DNA from 3 places in the Cupriavidus sp. 09_S30 genome. Region 1 is predicted to be linked to each of the others. Evidence: predicted binding sites of a transcription regulator. Region 1 holds the regulator's gene; each other region holds the start of a gene.

Region 1 (5,636 bases):
GTATTCGTGGTTGGAGAAGGCTGCGCTGCCGACCAATGACGTGCAGGCGCGCATGCATGCGCTCAAGCGGCTGGGCGTGCCGTACACGGAGGAAGAGATCGCCAAGGCGCCGTCCGAGCTGGAAGGCAAGACCGAGGAGGACGCGCTCGTGGCCTACCTGCAGGGCCTCGGCATCAACAAGCGCAACGTGCGGATCGACACGGCGACTGCCGGCGCCGGCGCGCCGGCCAAGGAGTGAGGCCATGGCCATGTTGAGCGCATTCTCGACCGTGCTGTCGATGGCCTTCTTCCTCGGCATCTGCTGGTGGGCCTGGTCGGCCGGGCGCCAGCGTGCCAACGAGGAGTCGGCCATGCTGCCGTTCGCCCTTCCCGACGAGACGTCCGGGCTGGGCGCGGACAGGCACGCGGATACCACATCTAGCAGGAAGATCAGTTCATGAGCGATTTCATCTCGGATTTCTGGAGCTACTACATCGGGGCGATTGCCCTGGTGGGCATCGCATGGTGCGTCTGGCTGCTGTTCTCCCAGCGCAAGGTGACCAAGGTAGCGGGCGCGGCCGACGATACCGGCCACGTCTGGGACGGCGACCTGCGCGAGCTGAACAACCCGCTGCCGCGCTGGTGGATGTGGATGTTCCTGCTGGCCTGCATCTTCGCGCTGGGCTATCTGGCGCTGTACCCCGGGCTCGGCTCCTACGCCGGCTTGCTGAAGTTCTCCACGCAGAGCGAGCTTGCCGCGCACCGGCAGGCGGCCGAGAAGCTGCAGAACTCGGTGTACGCCAAGTACATGAAGATGGACATCAAGCAGGTGGCGGCCGATCCCGAGGCACGGGAAATCGGGCAGCGGCTGTTCCTGAACTACTGCGCGCAGTGCCACGGTTCGGACGCGCGCGGCAGCCGCGGCTTCCCCAACCTGACCGACCATGACTGGCTGTACGGTGGCGAGCCCGAGACCATCCAGCAGACCATCACCAAGGGGCGCAACGGTGTGATGCCGCCGTTCGCCGCTGTCATCGATGCCAAGCTGGCCGGTGACGTGGCGCAGTATGTGCGATCGCTGTCCGGCCTGGCCTCCGACCCGATCCGGGCCGCGCGTGGCGAGAGCACCTTCAAGTCGACCTGCGCGGCCTGCCACGGGTCGAACGGCAAGGGCAACCAGGCGCTGGGCGCGCCCAACCTGACCGACAACACGTGGCTCTATGGCAGTTCGGAAGCCACGATCGTCGAGGGCATCCAGAAGGGCCGCAACAACCATATGCCGGCCCACGAGGAAATCCTGACGCCTGAGCGCATCCGCATGCTGAGCGCCTACGTCTGGGGCTTGTCCAACACGGCGGGAGCTTCTCAATGAGGATCTCGCATCGCGCCGCGCCGCAAGGCGCGTGCGCTGGAGCTAGGTAATGAATACGCCGGGGATGGAACCTCTGATCCGCAAGGCCGAGGCGTTAGCCTCGGGCGAGTCGGTTGACGAGGCGCTGTACGAGGTACGCCGCAAGATCTACCCCCGCTCGGTGAGCGGGGCCTTCTCGAACTGGCGTGTCTGGATGGTGCTGCTAACGCAGCTGATCTACTACGGCACGCCGTGGCTGCAATGGAACGGCCGCCAGGCCGTGCTGTTCGACCTCGGCGCGCGCAAGTTCTACATCTTCGGGCTGGTGCTGTGGCCGCAGGATGTGATCTACCTGAGCGTGCTGCTGGTGATTTCCGCGCTGGCGCTGTTCCTGTTCACAGCCATCGCGGGGCGCCTGTTCTGCGGCTACGCTTGCCCGCAGACGGTCTACACCGAGATCTTCATGTGGATCGAGCGGCATGTCGAAGGGGACCGCTTCGCGCGCATCCGCCTCGACAGCGATCCATGGAGCTTGCGCAAGCTGCGCCTGAAGGCGACCAAGCATGTGCTGTGGATCCTGGTGGCGCTGTGGACCGGCTTCACCTTCATCGGCTACTTCGCACCGATCCGCGAACTCGGCGGTGAGGTGATGCACCTGGCGCTGGGGCCCTGGCAGATCTTCTGGATGCTGTTCTACGCCTTCGCCACCTGGGGCAACGCCGGCTTCATGCGCGAACAGGTGTGCAAGTACATGTGCCCGTACGCCCGCTTCCAGAGCGTGATGGTGGACCGCGACACCTTTGTGGTCACCTACGATACGGGGCGCGGCGATCCGCGCGGCAGCCGTTCGCGCAAGGCCGACCATCGCGCCGCGGGGCTGGGTGACTGCGTCAACTGCAGCATCTGCGTGCAGGTCTGCCCGACCGGCATCGATATCCGCGACGGGCTGCAGTACGATTGCATCGGCTGTGGCGCCTGCATCGATGCCTGCAACCAGGTGATGGACAAGATGGAGTACCCGCGCGGGCTGATCCGCTACACGTCCGAGAACGCGATGCGCAAGGGCCTGACGGCCAAGTCGGCGCGCGCGCGCCTGCTGCGTCCGCGCGTGATGATCTACACAGCGATCTGGTTCGCGCTGCTGGCCGGCTTCGCGGTGTCGCTGATGTTGCGTACCCCGCTCAAGGTCGACATCATCCGCGACCGCGGCGCCCTCGGGCGCGAAGTGGAAGGGCGCTGGATCGAGAACGTCTACCGCCTGCAGGTGATCAACACCAGCGAGTCGCCGATGCGCATCGCCATCCGCGCGGACAGTGCCGAGCTTGGCCACATGACGGTGGAGTACGACGGCGTCATCGGCGAGATCGCGCCGACCTCGAACCGGCTGCTGCCGATTCGCGTGCGGGTGCCGATCGAGGAGGCGCGCCAGGGCACGCACAAGATCAACGTGACGGTGAAGGGCGAGGGTGAGCGCGAAGTCGAGATCAGCCAGTCGACCAGCTTCATCGTGCCGCGCGACCTGTAGCCTCGCGCAGGGGTAGCAGACAGGCAAGGGCGGCAGCACTGCCCTTGCCGAATGAAAGCAGTGAGCGTTTCCATGCAAGGACCCAGCCGACAACCGACTACGGAGGCCCGCTTGATGAAGCAACAAAGCAATCCCTGGTGGAAGGAACCCTGGCCGTGGCTGCTCATGAGCGGCCCGCTGGCGGCGATGGTGGCCTGTGGCTTCACCATCTGGCTGGCCATGAGCCATCCGGACAAGCCCATCGTCGAGGGCGTGAAGCAACATGGCCTGGTGGTGGAGCGGCAGGGGCCGCAACGGGCGGCGATGGCGCCGGCAGCGGGGCGGCCATGAGGGCGCGCTGGCTGATGTGGGTACTGTGGCCGGCCTTCTTGGTCGGCGGGCTGGCGACCGCGGTGGTGTTCTCGCTGGTGGACCCGAGCGACCTCAGCCTGTTCGGCCGGCCCATCGAGGCCTCGCGCGAGGCCGTCTATACGATCGGATTCCTGCTGGCGTGGCTGTTGTGCGCCCTGTCTAGCGCGTTGACGCTCTACACGATGCCGATCCGCCTGAGCGATACCGACGAACTGGAGTAGGCGATGACGGGCGCCGGCCGCGGGTGGCGCGATATGGCTTGCCGCGGGCGGCGGCCTGCCGCGCCTGCGGCGGTCGCCGCCTCAGCAGGCCTTGCCGTAGACTTGCTTGATGCCGGGCACGTCGACCAGCTTGACGTGGCGCTGGCGGATCTGGATCAGGCCGGCTTCGGCGAAACGGGAGAACAGCCGGCTGACCGTCTCGAGCTTCAGGCCGAGATAGCTGCCGATTTCCTCGCGGCTCATGCGCAGCACGAACTCGGTGGACGAGTAGCCGCGTTCGGACAGGCGCTCGGACAGGTTGACGAGGAAGGCGGCGAGGCGCTCTTCGGCGCGCATCGAGCCCAGCGTGAGCAGCATGACCTGGTCCTGCGTGATCTCCTTGCTCATCAGTCGCAGGAACTGCTGCTGCAGGGAGGGCACGTCGGCCGACAGTGTCTGCAAGTCCTGGAAGCGCATCACGCAGACCTCGGTGTCTTCCAGCGCCGTGGCATCGGAGGCATGCTGCATCTCGCCCAGGCCGTCGAGGCCGACGACCTCGCCGGGGAGGTGGAAGCCGGTGATCTGGGAGCGGCCGTCCTCCATCGTCACATGCGTCTTCAGCGTGCCGAAGCGCACGGCGTAGACCGCGCTGAGGGGCTCGCCCAGCCGATAGAGGGTCTCGCCCTTGTGGACTCGCACGCGCTCCTTGACCAGCGAATCGATCTTCTCAACGTCATTGCGATTCATGCCGACCGGTACGCACAGATGCCCCAGCGAGCAGGACGAGCAACGGGGCGACATTGCGGTGACGGGAATGGAATTGAGCAATTGGGGGCCTGTTTAAGTAAGCTGCGAGGGCACAATAAATGCATTTTACTGTGCGTAGCGATCTGAAGGGGAGTGAAAGTTGACTGTCGCAGTGTTTTTCAGCGTATTTCTGCTGGCCTTGCTGGGTGGCGTGCACTGCGCTGCGATGTGCGGCGGCATTGCGCTTGCCGTCGAGCAGCGGCGCGAGGGCATCCCCGTTGCAGTGCTGCGCAGGCCACGCGACTGGCTGTGCGAGCAACTGGCGATGCACGTGGGCCGCGTCTCTACCTATATGTTGCTGGGCGCGGCGCTTGGCGCGGTCGGCGCCGGGGCGTGGCGTGCCGACTATCTGCCCGTGCAGCGCGCGCTCTTCATTGCCGGCAGCCTGATGCTGGTGCTGTCGGGGCTCTGGCTGCTGGGCGGGCGCACGCCACAGTTCGCGGTTCTGGAGCGGCTGGCGGCGCGGGTTGCCGGCGGTGTCGCGCGAAGGCTGGGCGCCGCCACACGCGCGCGCCAGCCGGCCAGCACGCCGCTCGTGGCCGGCCGCGGGCGGCTGTTGCGCCGCTTCGGCATCGGCCTGGCGTGGGGGCTGGTGCCGTGCGGCATGGTCTATGGTGCGCTGGCCTTGTCGTTGCTTGCGGGCAACGCTTTGTCGGGGGGCTTGCTCATGGGCGTGTTCGGTCTTGGCACCTTGCCCAACCTGCTGATGCTGTCAGGCCTATCGGGCCTGTTGCGGCAGTGGTCGCGCCGGCCCTGGGTGCGCGCCAGCGCCGGCGTGGCGGTGACGGCATTCGGCGTGGCCGGTCTGGCCCGGGCCGCGGTCTTGCCGCACACCCTCGCCGAGCACGGTTTCTGCGTCGTCTTCTGAGCCGACACCGTGGTGGGTGGCCGATGCGGCTCGTGCCGGCCGAAGTGGCGGGCGCATCCCACCGACGGGGCGGTTGCAGCGCCGGCCCGGAATGCCATACAATCGGCAGAATTGCAGTATCGCGCTGGCGCAGCCGCGGTCTCGCCGGGCAGCATCACATGCTGGCCGGATTGCCTTGCCGGGCAGGATGCTCCTGGCGGCCGGGCCCCCTCGCAGCAAGCCACTCCGGTTGAAAAGATCCGGTTCAAAAGACCGGCTTGGCATTGTGTTGCGGGAAACGCGTACGCCGTGCGGTTGACTGCATCGTTCTTGCGGCCGAAAGGGTTCAGCCATTTCGTGCCATGTCGCTGCTCCAGAAGGGCAGCGCGACGCAAGAGGCCTTACGGTCGGCGCCGATGCCGGCGGCAGGGCAATTCTCCGCCGGACTGACCCGGCAACCCGAAGCAGAACAAGATGGGCGCGCGGCTTTCATGCGGATGGCATGCCGGCCGGCCGCACAATGAGATGGCGATGGCGCTTCGGCCTCGCTGAATCCGAAATTCCCGAAACCTCTGG
Region 2 (5,636 bases), 1.7 Mb from region 1:
CAGCACGATGCCGGCATAGGCCAGCAGCAGCGAGACCCACTGCCGCGGCGAGATCGGGCGCTTGAACAGCAAGGCGGTGGCGAGCAGGACGAAGGACGGCGTCAGGAACAGGATCAGCCGCTCCAGCCCGGCGGTGATGTACTGCAGGCCGAGGAAATCCAGGAAGCTGGACAGGTAGTAGCCGATAAAGCCCAGGAACACCACGCGCCCCCGGTCGGCCCAGGACAGCGCAGGCAGGCGGCGCGATTGCCACCAGCCGATCGCCATGAACAACGGTACCGCGAACAGCATGCGCAGGGTGATCACCATCACGGCGTCGACCTGGTAGCGGTACATCAGCTTGGCAACGATCGCCTTGGCGGAAAACAGCACCGCACCGACGGCGGCAATGGCCAGCCCGCTGCGCGTAGGCGAGGACATCTCGGCTGGCAGGGACAGGGTTTTCGGGGATGCGGGCACGGCAAGAATGGCTTCGCCGCCGCGCCGGACGGCGGGCGGTCGTGGGTGAGCGGAGCGCGATACAGGCGACGCGACGATTGTATGCGAAAAGCGCTGCCGGCATCGGCCGCGCCCCGGGACCCGCGAGGCCGCTGGCAGGCCTGGCGCTTCTGCCTTAAGCTGTGCGCCCCGCCCCGCAGCGGGGCCCGCCCAATGACAAACAATACGAAGGAGAAACTCCCCCATGACAACGCCGATCGAGACCCCGGCCACCCCGGCCACCTCGTTCCCGTCGGCTCAAGCCGACACCCGCTCGGCGCGGCGCCGCCGCCTGCTGGCCGGCGCGCTTGCCGGCACCTGCGCGGCCGGGCTGGCCATCCTGTCCGCGCCCGCGCTGGCGGGCAGCGACTACCCGAGCAAGCCCATCCGCTTCATCGTGCCTTACGCGGCCGGCGGCACCACCGACCTGGTGGCCCGCACCGTGGGCGAGAAGGTTGCACAGAAGCTCGGCCAACCGGTGGTGGTGGAGAACCGCCCCGGCGCGGGCGGCAACATCGGCATGGGTGTGGTGGCCAAGGCCGCGCCCGACGGCTACACCATCGGCTTCGGGGCCATCTCCACCAATGCGCTGAACCCGCACATCTACCGCCACGTGCCCTTCGACCCGCGCAAGGACTTCACCGCCATCAGCCTGCTGGGCAACTCGACCATCGTGCTGGAGGTCAGCCCTGCCCTGCCGGCCAAGACCGTGCCTGAACTGATCGCCTACGCCAAGTTGCACCCCGGGCTGACCTACGCCACTGCCGGCGCCGGCACGTCGATGCACCTGGCCGGGGCAATGTTCTCGCAGATGACGCAGACCGGCCTGGTCCACGTACCGTACAAGGGCAGCAGCCCCGCCATCAACGACATGCTGGGCGGCCACGTGCAGGTGATGTTCGACAACCTGCCGGCCTCGCTGCCCCACATCCAGGCTGGCAAGCTGCGCGCACTGGCGGTGGCGGGCAAGAGCCGCGCGCCGTCGCTGCCCAATGTGCCGACGCTGGCCGAGGCCGGCCTGCCCGGCTACGCGGTCGACCCCTGGTTCGGCGTCTATGGCCCGGCCGGCATGCCGCCCGCAGTGGTGCAGGCGCTCAATACCGCCTTCGTCGAGGCGCTGGCCCGGCCCGACGTGCGCGAAAAGCTCGGCGTGGCCGGCTTCAGCCCGAAGGGATCGAGCGCAGCCGAGCTGCAGGCCCTGACGCTGTCGGAATATGAACGCTTCGGCAAGGTGGCGCGCAGCGCCAGCATCACCGTCGACTGACAGGTTTCGGCAGGCGCGGCGCGGCGGGGGCGCCACGTGCCGGCCGCCGCGCCGGCCGGCCCCGACGCGACCGGCCCAGCTTCCTTTACAATCGCGCCAATCCCGCCGAGGCAGCCCGTGCCGCCGCGGCCCCCCCTGCACGCTGCCCTCTCCCGCTAGCCGCCATGAAGCAAGACCCGCGATTCCCCAACCTGTTCATCCTCGACCACCCGCTGATCCAGCACAAGCTCTCGCATATGCGCGACAAGGAGACCTCCACGCGCACCTTCCGCGAGCTGCTGCGCGAGATCACGCTGTTGATGGGCTATGAGATCACCCGCGACCTGCCGCTGACCACCCGCCATATCGAGACGCCGCTGGTCGGCCTGGACGCACCCGTGATCGCCGGCAAGAAGCTGACCATCGTGCCCGTGCTGCGCGCGGGCGTCGGCATGAGCGACGGACTGGTAGAGCTGATCCCGTCGGCGCGCATCGGCCATATCGGCGTCTATCGCGACGAGCAGCACCGTCCGGTGGAATACCTGGTGCGCCTGCCTGACGTGGAAGACCGCAGCTTCATCCTGTGCGACCCGATGGTGGCCACGGGCTATTCCGCCGCGCATGCGGTGGACGTGCTCAAGCGCCGCGGCGTCAAGGACGAGGCCATCACCTTTGTCGCGCTGGTGGCCGCCCCCGAAGGCGTCGAGGTCTTCCAGAAAGCGCATCCCGGCGTGAAGCTGTTCGTGGCCTCGCTCGACAGCCGCCTGGACGAGCATGCCTACATCGTGCCCGGCCTGGGCGATGCCGGCGACCGGCTGTTCGGCACCAAGAACTGACGCGCGCGGCCGCCCGGCCGCCAGCACGGGCGCTGCGCGCGCCCGCCCGTCTGCAGCGGGCTTGACGGGCCTCAAGGCCCGCCGCCCGCACATGCCCCTACACTCGTGTCTGAATCTCAGCCGTCCGGCGCGTGATCGGCGTCGACGGCGATGCGTTCCTGGCGGAACGCAGCAGGTCCCAGCCGCCCCCTTACGGCAGTGCGTAGACTACGGAGACGAGCCATGGCTGCAATCAAGATCCTGTTCACCACCGATGTCGGCCTGATGAGCCTGGGCGTGATCGCCTTCATCGTCGGCATGGGCATCTTCTTCACAAGGCTGTTCCGCAAGAAGATGCGCGAGGACGCGGCACGCGCCCAGGCAGCCGGGCAGATCACGGGCCGCTGAAGCAATGGGCCGGCCGCCGTGCCCGGCGTCGGCTGCCCTACTTCTTCTTGCCCGAGCCGAGCAGGCTCCCCAGCACGCCGCGGATCAGCTCGCGCCCGACCTGCGAGCCGACGGTGCGTGCCGCCGACTTGGCCATCGACTCCAGGATGGAGTCACCGCGCCCGCTCTTGCCGGTGCCGCGCGTCAGGCCGCCGAGAATCTCGCCCGCCTGCTCGAGCCAGCCACCCGCCGCGCTGCCTTCGGCCGGCGTATCCGTGCTAGCCGGCGCGGGCGCGCCGTTGCCCGCCGGGGCTGCCACGCGGCCCTTCAGCTTTTCATAGGCTGATTCGCGGTCGATGGCCTGCTCGTAGGCACCGGCCACCAGCGAGGTGGCCATCAGTTGCTTGCGCTCGTCGTCGGTGATGGGTCCGATGCGGCTGCCGGGCGCCAGCACCCAGGCGCGCTCGGTCACGCCCGGGGTGCCCTTGGCATCCAGCAGCGAGACCAGGGCCTCGCCCACGCCCAGCTCACCGATTGCCTTCTCCAGGTCCAGCCCGGGGTTGGCACGCATGGTGGTGGCCGCCACCTTGACCGCTTTCTGGTCGCGCGGAGTGAAGGCGCGCAGCGCGTGCTGCACGCGGTTGCCCAACTGCCCGAGCACGGTGTCGGGGATGTCGGCCGGATTCTGCGTGACGAAGTACACGCCCACGCCCTTGGAGCGGATCAGCCGCACCACTTGCTCGATCTTGTCGAGCAGGGCCTTGGGCGCGTCATTGAACAGCAGGTGGGCCTCGTCGAAGAAGAACACCAGCTTGGGCTTGTCCAGGTCGCCCGCCTCGGGCAGCTTCTCGAACAATTCCGACAGCATCCACAGCAGGAAGGTAGCGTACAGCTTGGGCGAGTTCAGCAGCCGGTCCGCCGCCAGGATGTTGACCACACCCTGGCCCTTGTCGGTCTGGATGAGGTCTTCGAGGTTCAGCATCGGCTCGCCGAAGAAGACATCGGCGCCCTGCGATTCCAGCGCCATCAGGCCGCGTTGGATCGCGCCGATCGAGGCGGCCGAGATATTGCCGTACTCGGTGGTGAACTGGCCCGCTTTGTCGCCCACGTACTGCAGCATCGCGCGCAGGTCCTTGGCGTCGAGCAGCAGCAGTCCGTTGGCATCGGCGATGCGGAAGACCAGGTTGAGCACGCCCTGCTGGGTATCGTTCAACTCGAGCATGCGCGACAGCAGCAGCGGCCCCATGTGCGAGATGGTGGCGCGGACCGGGTGCCCCTTCTGCCCGAATACGTCCCACAGCGTGGCCGGGCAGGCGCCCCAGGCCGGCTCCGGCAACTGCAGTTCCTGCAGGCGCGCCTTGAGCTTGTCGGATGGCTGTCCGGGCTGGGAGATGCCGGCGAGGTCGCCCTTGACATCGGCCAGGAAGACCGGCACACCCAGGCGCGAGAAGCCCTGGGCCAGCGTCTGCAGGGTCACTGTCTTGCCGGTGCCGGTGGCGCCGGTGATCAATCCGTGGCGGTTGCCCATCTGGGGCAACAGGGCCAGCTCGTGCTGGGCATTCTTGGCAAGGACGATGGGTTCTGCCATGGCGTGTCTCGTTCCGGTGGCGCACGGCGCGGGCGGGCGCGCTGCCCCCGGCGCCGGCGGGGGCGCGTGATAAAATGCAGGGTTGATTATAGCCAGCAGCAAGGCACAACAATTACATGGTGCGCCCGCCGTGTCCGATCCCATCGGCACGGCGGGCGCGCCCGGTACACCCGGCGGCGGCAGACACCTGCGCGCCGCCCCAGCATTCCGCCTCGGAGAGAATCATGGCCGGTCATTCAAAATGGGCCAATATCAAGCACAAAAAAGCCGCAGCTGACGCCAAGCGCGGCAAGATCTGGACTCGCCTGATCAAGGAAATCACGGTTGCCGCCAAGCTCGGCGGCGGCGATGCGGACTCCAACCCGCGCCTGCGCCTGGCCATGGACAAGGCCACCGATGCCAACATGCCCAAGGACAACATCCAGCGCGCCATCCAGCGCGGGGTGGGCGGACTGGAAGGCGTCAACTACGAAGAAATCCGCTACGAAGGCTACGGCCTGGCCGGCGCAGCCATCATCGTCGACTGTCTGACCGACAACCGCACCCGTACGGTGGCCGAGGTGCGCCATGCCTTCTCCAAGCACGGCGGCAACATGGGCACGGAAGGCTCGGTGGCCTTCATGTTCACCCACTGCGGCCAGTTCCTGTTCGCACCGGGCACGCCCGAGGACCAGCTGATGGATGCCGCCCTCGAGGCCGGCGCCGACGACGTGGTGACCAATGACGACGGCTCCATCGAAGTGGTCTGCCCGCCCAACGACTTCGCCGCGGTCAAGGCCGCGCTGGAGGCGGCCGGCTTCAAGGCCGAGGTGGCGGACGTGGTGATGAAGCCGCAGAACGAAGTCAGCTTCAGCGGCGACGACGCAGTCAAGATGCAGAAGCTGCTCGACGCGATCGAAGGTCTCGACGACGTGCAGGAAGTCTTCACCAACGCGGTCATCGAAGACTAAGCGAGCATCGCGCAATCCGGCGGCGGAGCCAACGGCGCAAGCGCCGGCTCCGCCCTTTCAGCGCCCCCTCGGCTCCGTCGCGGCATCGCGCGGGCGCATCTTTTCTGGCAGTGGATCATGAAAGTATTGGTTGTCGGCTCGGGCGGCCGTGAACACGCGTTGGCCTGGAAACTGGC
Region 3 (5,636 bases), on a different contig from region 1:
CATCGCCCGCGCGGAACAGATACTGCCCGCGCTTGACCAGCCGCCAGGTGCGCCCGTCAGCGGGGGTCGGCTGTGACTGCGCGCACAGGCCGGCGCAGGCGCCGTGGAGCAAGCAGCGGCTGCAGCGGCTTACGGCATCATCGGTGCCGGGCATCGCCTGGTCGGGGCGCAGGGTGGCAAGAGAAACAGGAATCGCGTCCACGCTGACGTGGGGGCAGGTCTCGAGCATGCGGGTATCCCTCGCTGAGGTATTTGTGCGTGGCATCCGGCACGGGGTGGCGTCGTCGCGCCCCGTGGTGGGTCGCCATCCTTGTCGGCCTCGCCGAAGAGCGCAGGCCGGCGGCACGAACCGCTGAACGGTGCTGCCAGTATTTCATCGGCAAGATGCCGATCCAATCAGCCTGCGCTGAATCGCATGTCATCCAGCCGGGAGGGTTTGTCAGGTTTCCCTGACCGATGCCCGGCGGTACCCCGTCTGCGCCGCCTGGTGATGCGGCCGGGGCGACTCCTCTCAAGAAGGGAGAGGGCGGCGCGCTCCGAAGCGCCTTGCGCGCTAGACGCGGAAGAAGGGCGCAGCGGTGCCGCAGTGGTTGCTCTGCTCCCGATCGCGCCGCAGCACATCGGTCAGTATGCCGACGTCCGCGCCCAGCGACCGTACCGCATCGTCCAGCGTGAGGATGCCGATCACAGTGAACTCGCTATCCTTGACGGCGAGGCGCCGCACGCCATGCGCCAGCATGCTGCGCATAGCGTCGCTCACTGCCGCGTGGCCCTCCGTGGTGATCACGCCCGGCGTCATCACGGAGGAAACCGGCGCGTCGGCGCAGGCAGGGAAGTCGGCCAACCCGTGCACGACCATATCGCGGTCGGTGATGACCCCGAGGATGCGGTAGTAGGGACCGGCCTTCTCGGTGACGAACAAGAGCTTGGCGTGACGATCGCGCATGAGCCGGGCCGCGTCCCGCAACGTGCACGACACGGGAACGTGATGCACCACGCGGGAACAGACTTCGTCGACTCTCATGGACGGCTCCTGGCATGCGGGCCTCTACACCACTTCAGCCACTTCAATCTATGGCCGGCGCTTCGCGCCATCTTGATCAGGCCTCAATCCCCCATCTCACGCCGGTTCCGGCGTGCGCGGCCTACGGTTCTTCGGCCCGTACCAGCAGCACCGGCAGCCTGCTCTTGCGCACCACCCCCTCGGCCACGCTGCCGGTCACCAGGCGGGACAGGCCGCGCCGGCCGTGCGTGCCCAGCACGAGCAGGTCGGCGCCCCACAACTCGGCTTCGGCGACGATGGTGTCGGAGAGCTGCCCGGGCGCGACCGGCTTGGTGATCAGGCGCGTCGTGCCGGATACGCCCGCCGCGGCGAACTCGCTGGCCGCCAAGGCCAGGAGCTCCTCGCCGGCGGCGATCATCTCGCGGTGCAACTGGCCGGGCTCGTAGTAGCGGGCCTCGTACAGCATGTCGACCTCGTCCGCGATAGAGATCGCTTCGATGGTGCCGCCGCAGGCCTTGGCCAGTCCGATGGCCTGTTGCATTGCCAGGTCGGCGCAGCGGCTGCCATCCAGCGCCAGCAGGATGCGTTGGTACATGGGAGTCTCCTCGGGGCTGACCGGTGATCAAGCCGCGGCGCGGGCCGCGGCCGCCTGCGCGGGCGCCTCTCGCACGAGCAGCACGGGTACGTCGCACTCGCGCGCCAGGCTTTCGGCCACGCTGCCCAGCAGCAGGCGGCGTAGCCCATGCCGGCCGTGCGTGCCGATCACGACCATGTCCGCGCCGCACGCCTTGGCCGCCTTGCGGATGGTCGACGGAATGTCGCCCAAGGTCAGCACATCGTCGATGAGGCGGATGCCGTTGGCTACGCCCGCCGCACTCGCGGCGGCGGAAGCATCGCGCAGCAGGGCGTCGCTGGCGACAACGAGTTCCGGCCCCAGCGTGCCGGCGTCGACGTAGCCGAGGTCGTATTTCAGGAAGCCATAGTCGATGACGTGGAGAATCTCCAGCTTCGCCTTGGCCGAGGCCGCCAGGGAGATGGCTTGTTGCAATGCCTGCCGGGCGCAGTGGCTGTCGTCGATGGCGACCAGGATGGTGTGGGGCATGGTGTCGGACTCCTTGTTCTGTGTGCCGGGCGCGGGATTCTGTGGCAAGCGAGCGTCTGCACCAACTCCCGCTGCTTGCTGCTCCATTGCATTCAGTTTGGTCCGATGCGGGCTGTTCGGCTTGATCTGGATCAGAAGATCGCGTGGATCGCGGATCACGGATCGAAGGCGGCACATCCTGGCCTCAGGACCCGTCAGGCGAGGGGAGGCGCGCCATGGTTCGCTCGTCAAGCCGGCGGAGCCAAGGAGCGGCGGCTGTTGCACTGCGGTACGCATTGCGTATCCTGAAGGTGTGATGCAGCGGGGACTGGCGTGAGGGCTGGTTGCCGCCATCGGGTCAGACGGGCCACGGGCGGCCTCGGGGGGCTTGGCAATGATATCGGTCGACTTCCTCCTCATCGGCGGCGGACTTGCCGCCGCCACTGCGGCACGCACGCTGCGCGACGAGGGGGCTCAGGGCAGCGTGATGATCCTGGCGCAGGAAGACAGGCTGCCCTATCATCGCCCGCCGCTGTGCGGCCGCTTCCTTGGCCCGGGCGGCGACGAGGCGCGCCTGGAGATCCACCAGGATTCCTTCTACCGGGACCGGCGCATTGCGGTCCGGCGCAAGACCAGAGTGGATTCGGTGCGGCTGCGGGCGCACGCGGTGCACACCACCGACGGCAACAAGTACCGCTACGGCAAACTGCTGATTGCAAGCGGAGGCTCGCCGCGCCGCCTGGGCGTGCCGCACGAGGGGCTCGGCGGCGTGCACTACCTGCACAATGTGGACGACGCACAGGCGATCCGCGAGGAGATCCGGCGCGGCGCGCGGCGGGTGGTGATCATCGGCGCCAGCTTCGTGGGCCTCGAATCGGCCAGCACGCTGCAGGACCTGGGGCTGCAAGTCACCGTGCTGGAGAAGGCACCCGCCTTGTTTCCCGCCTTGCACTCGCCGCTGCTGTCCGCCTATTTTGCCGAGCGCTGCCGTGCCAGCGGCGTGCGCGCGCTGCCCGGCACGACCGCCCACGCCTTGCTCGGCAACGGAAGAGTGCAGGCGGTGCGCACCAGTTGCGGCGAGGAGATTCCCTGTGACTTCGTCGTGGTCTCCGTCGGCATCGAGCCGAACACGGGCTTCCTGCGCGGTAGCGGGATCGCGCTGGACAACGGGGTGCTGGTCGATGCCTTCCTGCAGTCGAATGACCCCGATGTGTTCGCGGCAGGCGATGTCGCCAATTTCTTCGATACGGTCTTTGCGCAGCAGCGGCGCATCGAGCATTGGGACAATGCCGCCAAGCAGGGCGCGCTGGCCGCGCGCAATATGCTCGGACAGCGGCGCCGCTACGACGATGTCTCGATGTACTACGGCAATGCCTTCGGCACCAGCTTCAGCTTCTCCGGCAGCACCGACGATGTCGACGACACGGTGGCGCGCGGTTCGCTGGACGACAAGTCCTTCAGTCTCTTCTACCTGAAGGACAATGTGCCCCGCGCGCTGTTCTCGGTGGGGCGCAGCGCGGAGGAGACCTATGCGGCGGAAGCGCTGATCCGCTATCGCGTCAACCTGCATGCATCTCGGCATTCGCTGGCAGACGAGCAGGCCTCGCTGGAAACGCTGCCGCTGCAGTCTGTGCTGGTGCTGCAGGGCGGCGGCTGCCTGGGCGCCTTCGAATGCGGCGCGGTGCGTGCCATCGAGGAGGCCGGGGTGCGCCTGGATGCGGTCGCCGCCGTGTCCATCGGCGCGTTCAATGGGGCCATCATCGCAAGCCATCCGGTCGACGCCTCGGCCGCGCTGGCGGCATTCTGGCAGGAGCTGTCTGTCATGCCGGCGCCCATCCCCTTCGCGACGGTGCGCGGCATATTGAGCACCTTGCAGATCTTTGCGCTGGGCGTGCCGGGCTTCTTCCGCCCGCGCTGGATGGTGCCCTGGGTCGAGCAGGACGAGCTGCCGTGGGCCTGGACCAGCCTGTACGATGCCTCGCCGATGGAGGCCATGCTGCGGCGCTACGTCGATTTCGCCGCGCTCAAGTCGAGCCCGGTGCGCCTTCTGATCAGTGCCGCCAACGTCAGGACCGGCCAGCTCGAAGTCTTCGACAGCTATGTCGACGACCTCACGCCCGCGCACCTGATGGCCAGCGGCAGCCTGCCGCCAGGCCTGCCCTGGACCATGGTGGGAGACCAGGCCTTCTGGGATGGCGGCATCGTCAGCAATTCGCCGGTCGACCTGGTGATGGAGCGCTGCGGCCCGGTGGGCAAGCGGATCTTCGTCGTCGACCTCTTCTCTGCCAGCCGCCGGCTGCCGGCCAACCTGGCGGAGGTGATGCTGCGGCGCGACGAGATCGTCTATGCCGACCGCATGCAGAATGACGCGCGCTTCGTCGAGGTCGCTGGCGAGTTCCGCGAGCTGGTGCGCGAGATCCTGCAACTGGCCGATCCCGAGACCGTGCGCGTGCTGGCGCAGCGTCCCCGCTTCATCCGCCTGATGGGTAACCGCGCCGGCATCACCCTGGCGCGCATCGCGCGCGAAAGCGACCCGGACATGCCGCCGTCGCGGGACTATGACTTCTCCAGCGAAGCGATCGCGCGGCTGCAGGCGCAGGGCTATGACAGCGCCCGCCGCGTGCTGGCGGAGCTGCACGCGATCGTGCCCGCGCCCGAGGATGACCACGGGCGCTGACTCGCGCAACGACGCCGGCTGCGCGGAGCGAACGCCTCAATGGACCGGCGCGGGCGCCGGCGCGTCCTCAGGCAGGGTGGCCGCTGGAGTCGAAGTCGGGAAACTCCGCATCGAGCACCTCGAACACCTGCGCGGCCTTGCCCGTCAGCAGGCTCGAATCCATGCCACGCAGCAGGTGCTCGTCCGAGCGCAGCCATTTATAGGCCAGCTGCACATCGTCGAGGGTGGGTTCCAGGGCAAGGATCTGGGCGATCACTTCGGCCTCGAAGGGGCCGATCACCTCGCGGATCTGCACCGCGCTCGCCATAAGCTGGCGCGGGTGGGCGGGCATTGCCTTGTTCATTGCGTATCTCCTGTACTGGGCGGCTCCCGAGTCGCGCCGTGCACGCGCCGTGCTGCGCCGACCCCGGTGCCGAGCGCATCGGCTGCCGCTGTGTCGGGCAGCAGGCCCATGGCGGAATCGCAATGGGTCGATCCAGCCCACCACGGCGCACGCAACGGCAGGCGTCGCCATCTTTAACTTTAGTCGCGCTCCAAGCCGTGTGGATTGACGTCTGTCAAGTGCCGGTTTGCGGCCGATCGCTTGCAACTGGCGCCGCTCAAATGCCTCGGGTCGAGGTCTTTATCGGGGTTCCGATGGATCTCCGAGATGTGCCCCGTCGCCAGCCAGATGGTGAAAGCTGTGCATCTTGTCCTGCAGCCACTGCAGGATGCCCGCCTTGCTGGCCTGCGGCGGCTTGATCTCGGCAAATCCCTGCGACGATTCGCGGTGCTGGGAAAGGAGTTGGCACATCTGGCTGCCGACTTCGGGGCGCGAATGGAGGATCGGTGTGAGATCTGCCTTGTCCAGGCGATAGAGCACGGCGGGCGTCAGT

Evidence for each region. Region 1 encodes FNR, which switches genes on or off when oxygen is low (the NO sensors DNR and NnrR bind a similar motif). Its sites were predicted from a motif close to TTGATNNNNATCAA; they were not measured.
Region 2: AC1Z3O_RS13395 (DUF3149 domain-containing protein) is a predicted target of FNR. The motif match lies at 2,618-2,631, and genes of this name have one in related genera.
Region 3: AC1Z3O_RS25020 (universal stress protein) is a predicted target of FNR. The motif match lies at 2,227-2,240, and genes of this name have one in related genera.

The regions. Positions count from the first base shown of each region.
Region 1 covers NZ_JBXOWI010000001.1:1,125,040-1,130,675, forward strand. The annotation lists gene ccoO (cytochrome-c oxidase, cbb3-type subunit II) at 1-238, shown strand, start outside; gene AC1Z3O_RS05255 (cbb3-type cytochrome oxidase subunit 3) at 243-440, shown strand; gene ccoP (cytochrome-c oxidase, cbb3-type subunit III) at 437-1,351, shown strand; gene ccoG (cytochrome c oxidase accessory protein CcoG) at 1,401-2,855, shown strand; gene AC1Z3O_RS05270 (hypothetical protein) at 2,970-3,185, shown strand; gene AC1Z3O_RS05275 (hypothetical protein) at 3,182-3,427, shown strand; gene fnr (fumarate/nitrate reduction transcriptional regulator Fnr) at 3,509-4,234, opposite strand; gene AC1Z3O_RS05285 (sulfite exporter TauE/SafE family protein) at 4,314-5,081, shown strand.
Region 2 covers NZ_JBXOWI010000001.1:2,825,667-2,831,302, forward strand. The annotation lists gene AC1Z3O_RS13380 (DMT family transporter) at 1-420, opposite strand, end outside; gene AC1Z3O_RS13385 (Bug family tripartite tricarboxylate transporter substrate binding protein) at 683-1,741, shown strand; gene upp (uracil phosphoribosyltransferase) at 1,906-2,556, shown strand; gene AC1Z3O_RS13395 (DUF3149 domain-containing protein) at 2,779-2,943, shown strand; gene AC1Z3O_RS13400 (helicase HerA-like C-terminal domain-containing protein) at 2,981-4,510, opposite strand; gene AC1Z3O_RS13405 (YebC/PmpR family DNA-binding transcriptional regulator) at 4,735-5,460, shown strand; gene purD (phosphoribosylamine--glycine ligase) at 5,578-5,636, shown strand, end outside.
Region 3 covers NZ_JBXOWI010000002.1:1,087,162-1,092,797, forward strand. The annotation lists gene AC1Z3O_RS25005 (helix-turn-helix domain-containing protein) at 1-229, opposite strand, end outside; gene AC1Z3O_RS25010 (CBS domain-containing protein) at 554-1,024, opposite strand; gene AC1Z3O_RS25015 (universal stress protein) at 1,146-1,598, opposite strand; gene AC1Z3O_RS25020 (universal stress protein) at 1,626-2,105, opposite strand; gene AC1Z3O_RS25025 (FAD-dependent oxidoreductase) at 2,479-4,761, shown strand; gene AC1Z3O_RS25030 (hypothetical protein) at 4,829-5,104, opposite strand; gene AC1Z3O_RS25035 (mechanosensitive ion channel domain-containing protein) at 5,384-5,636, opposite strand, start outside.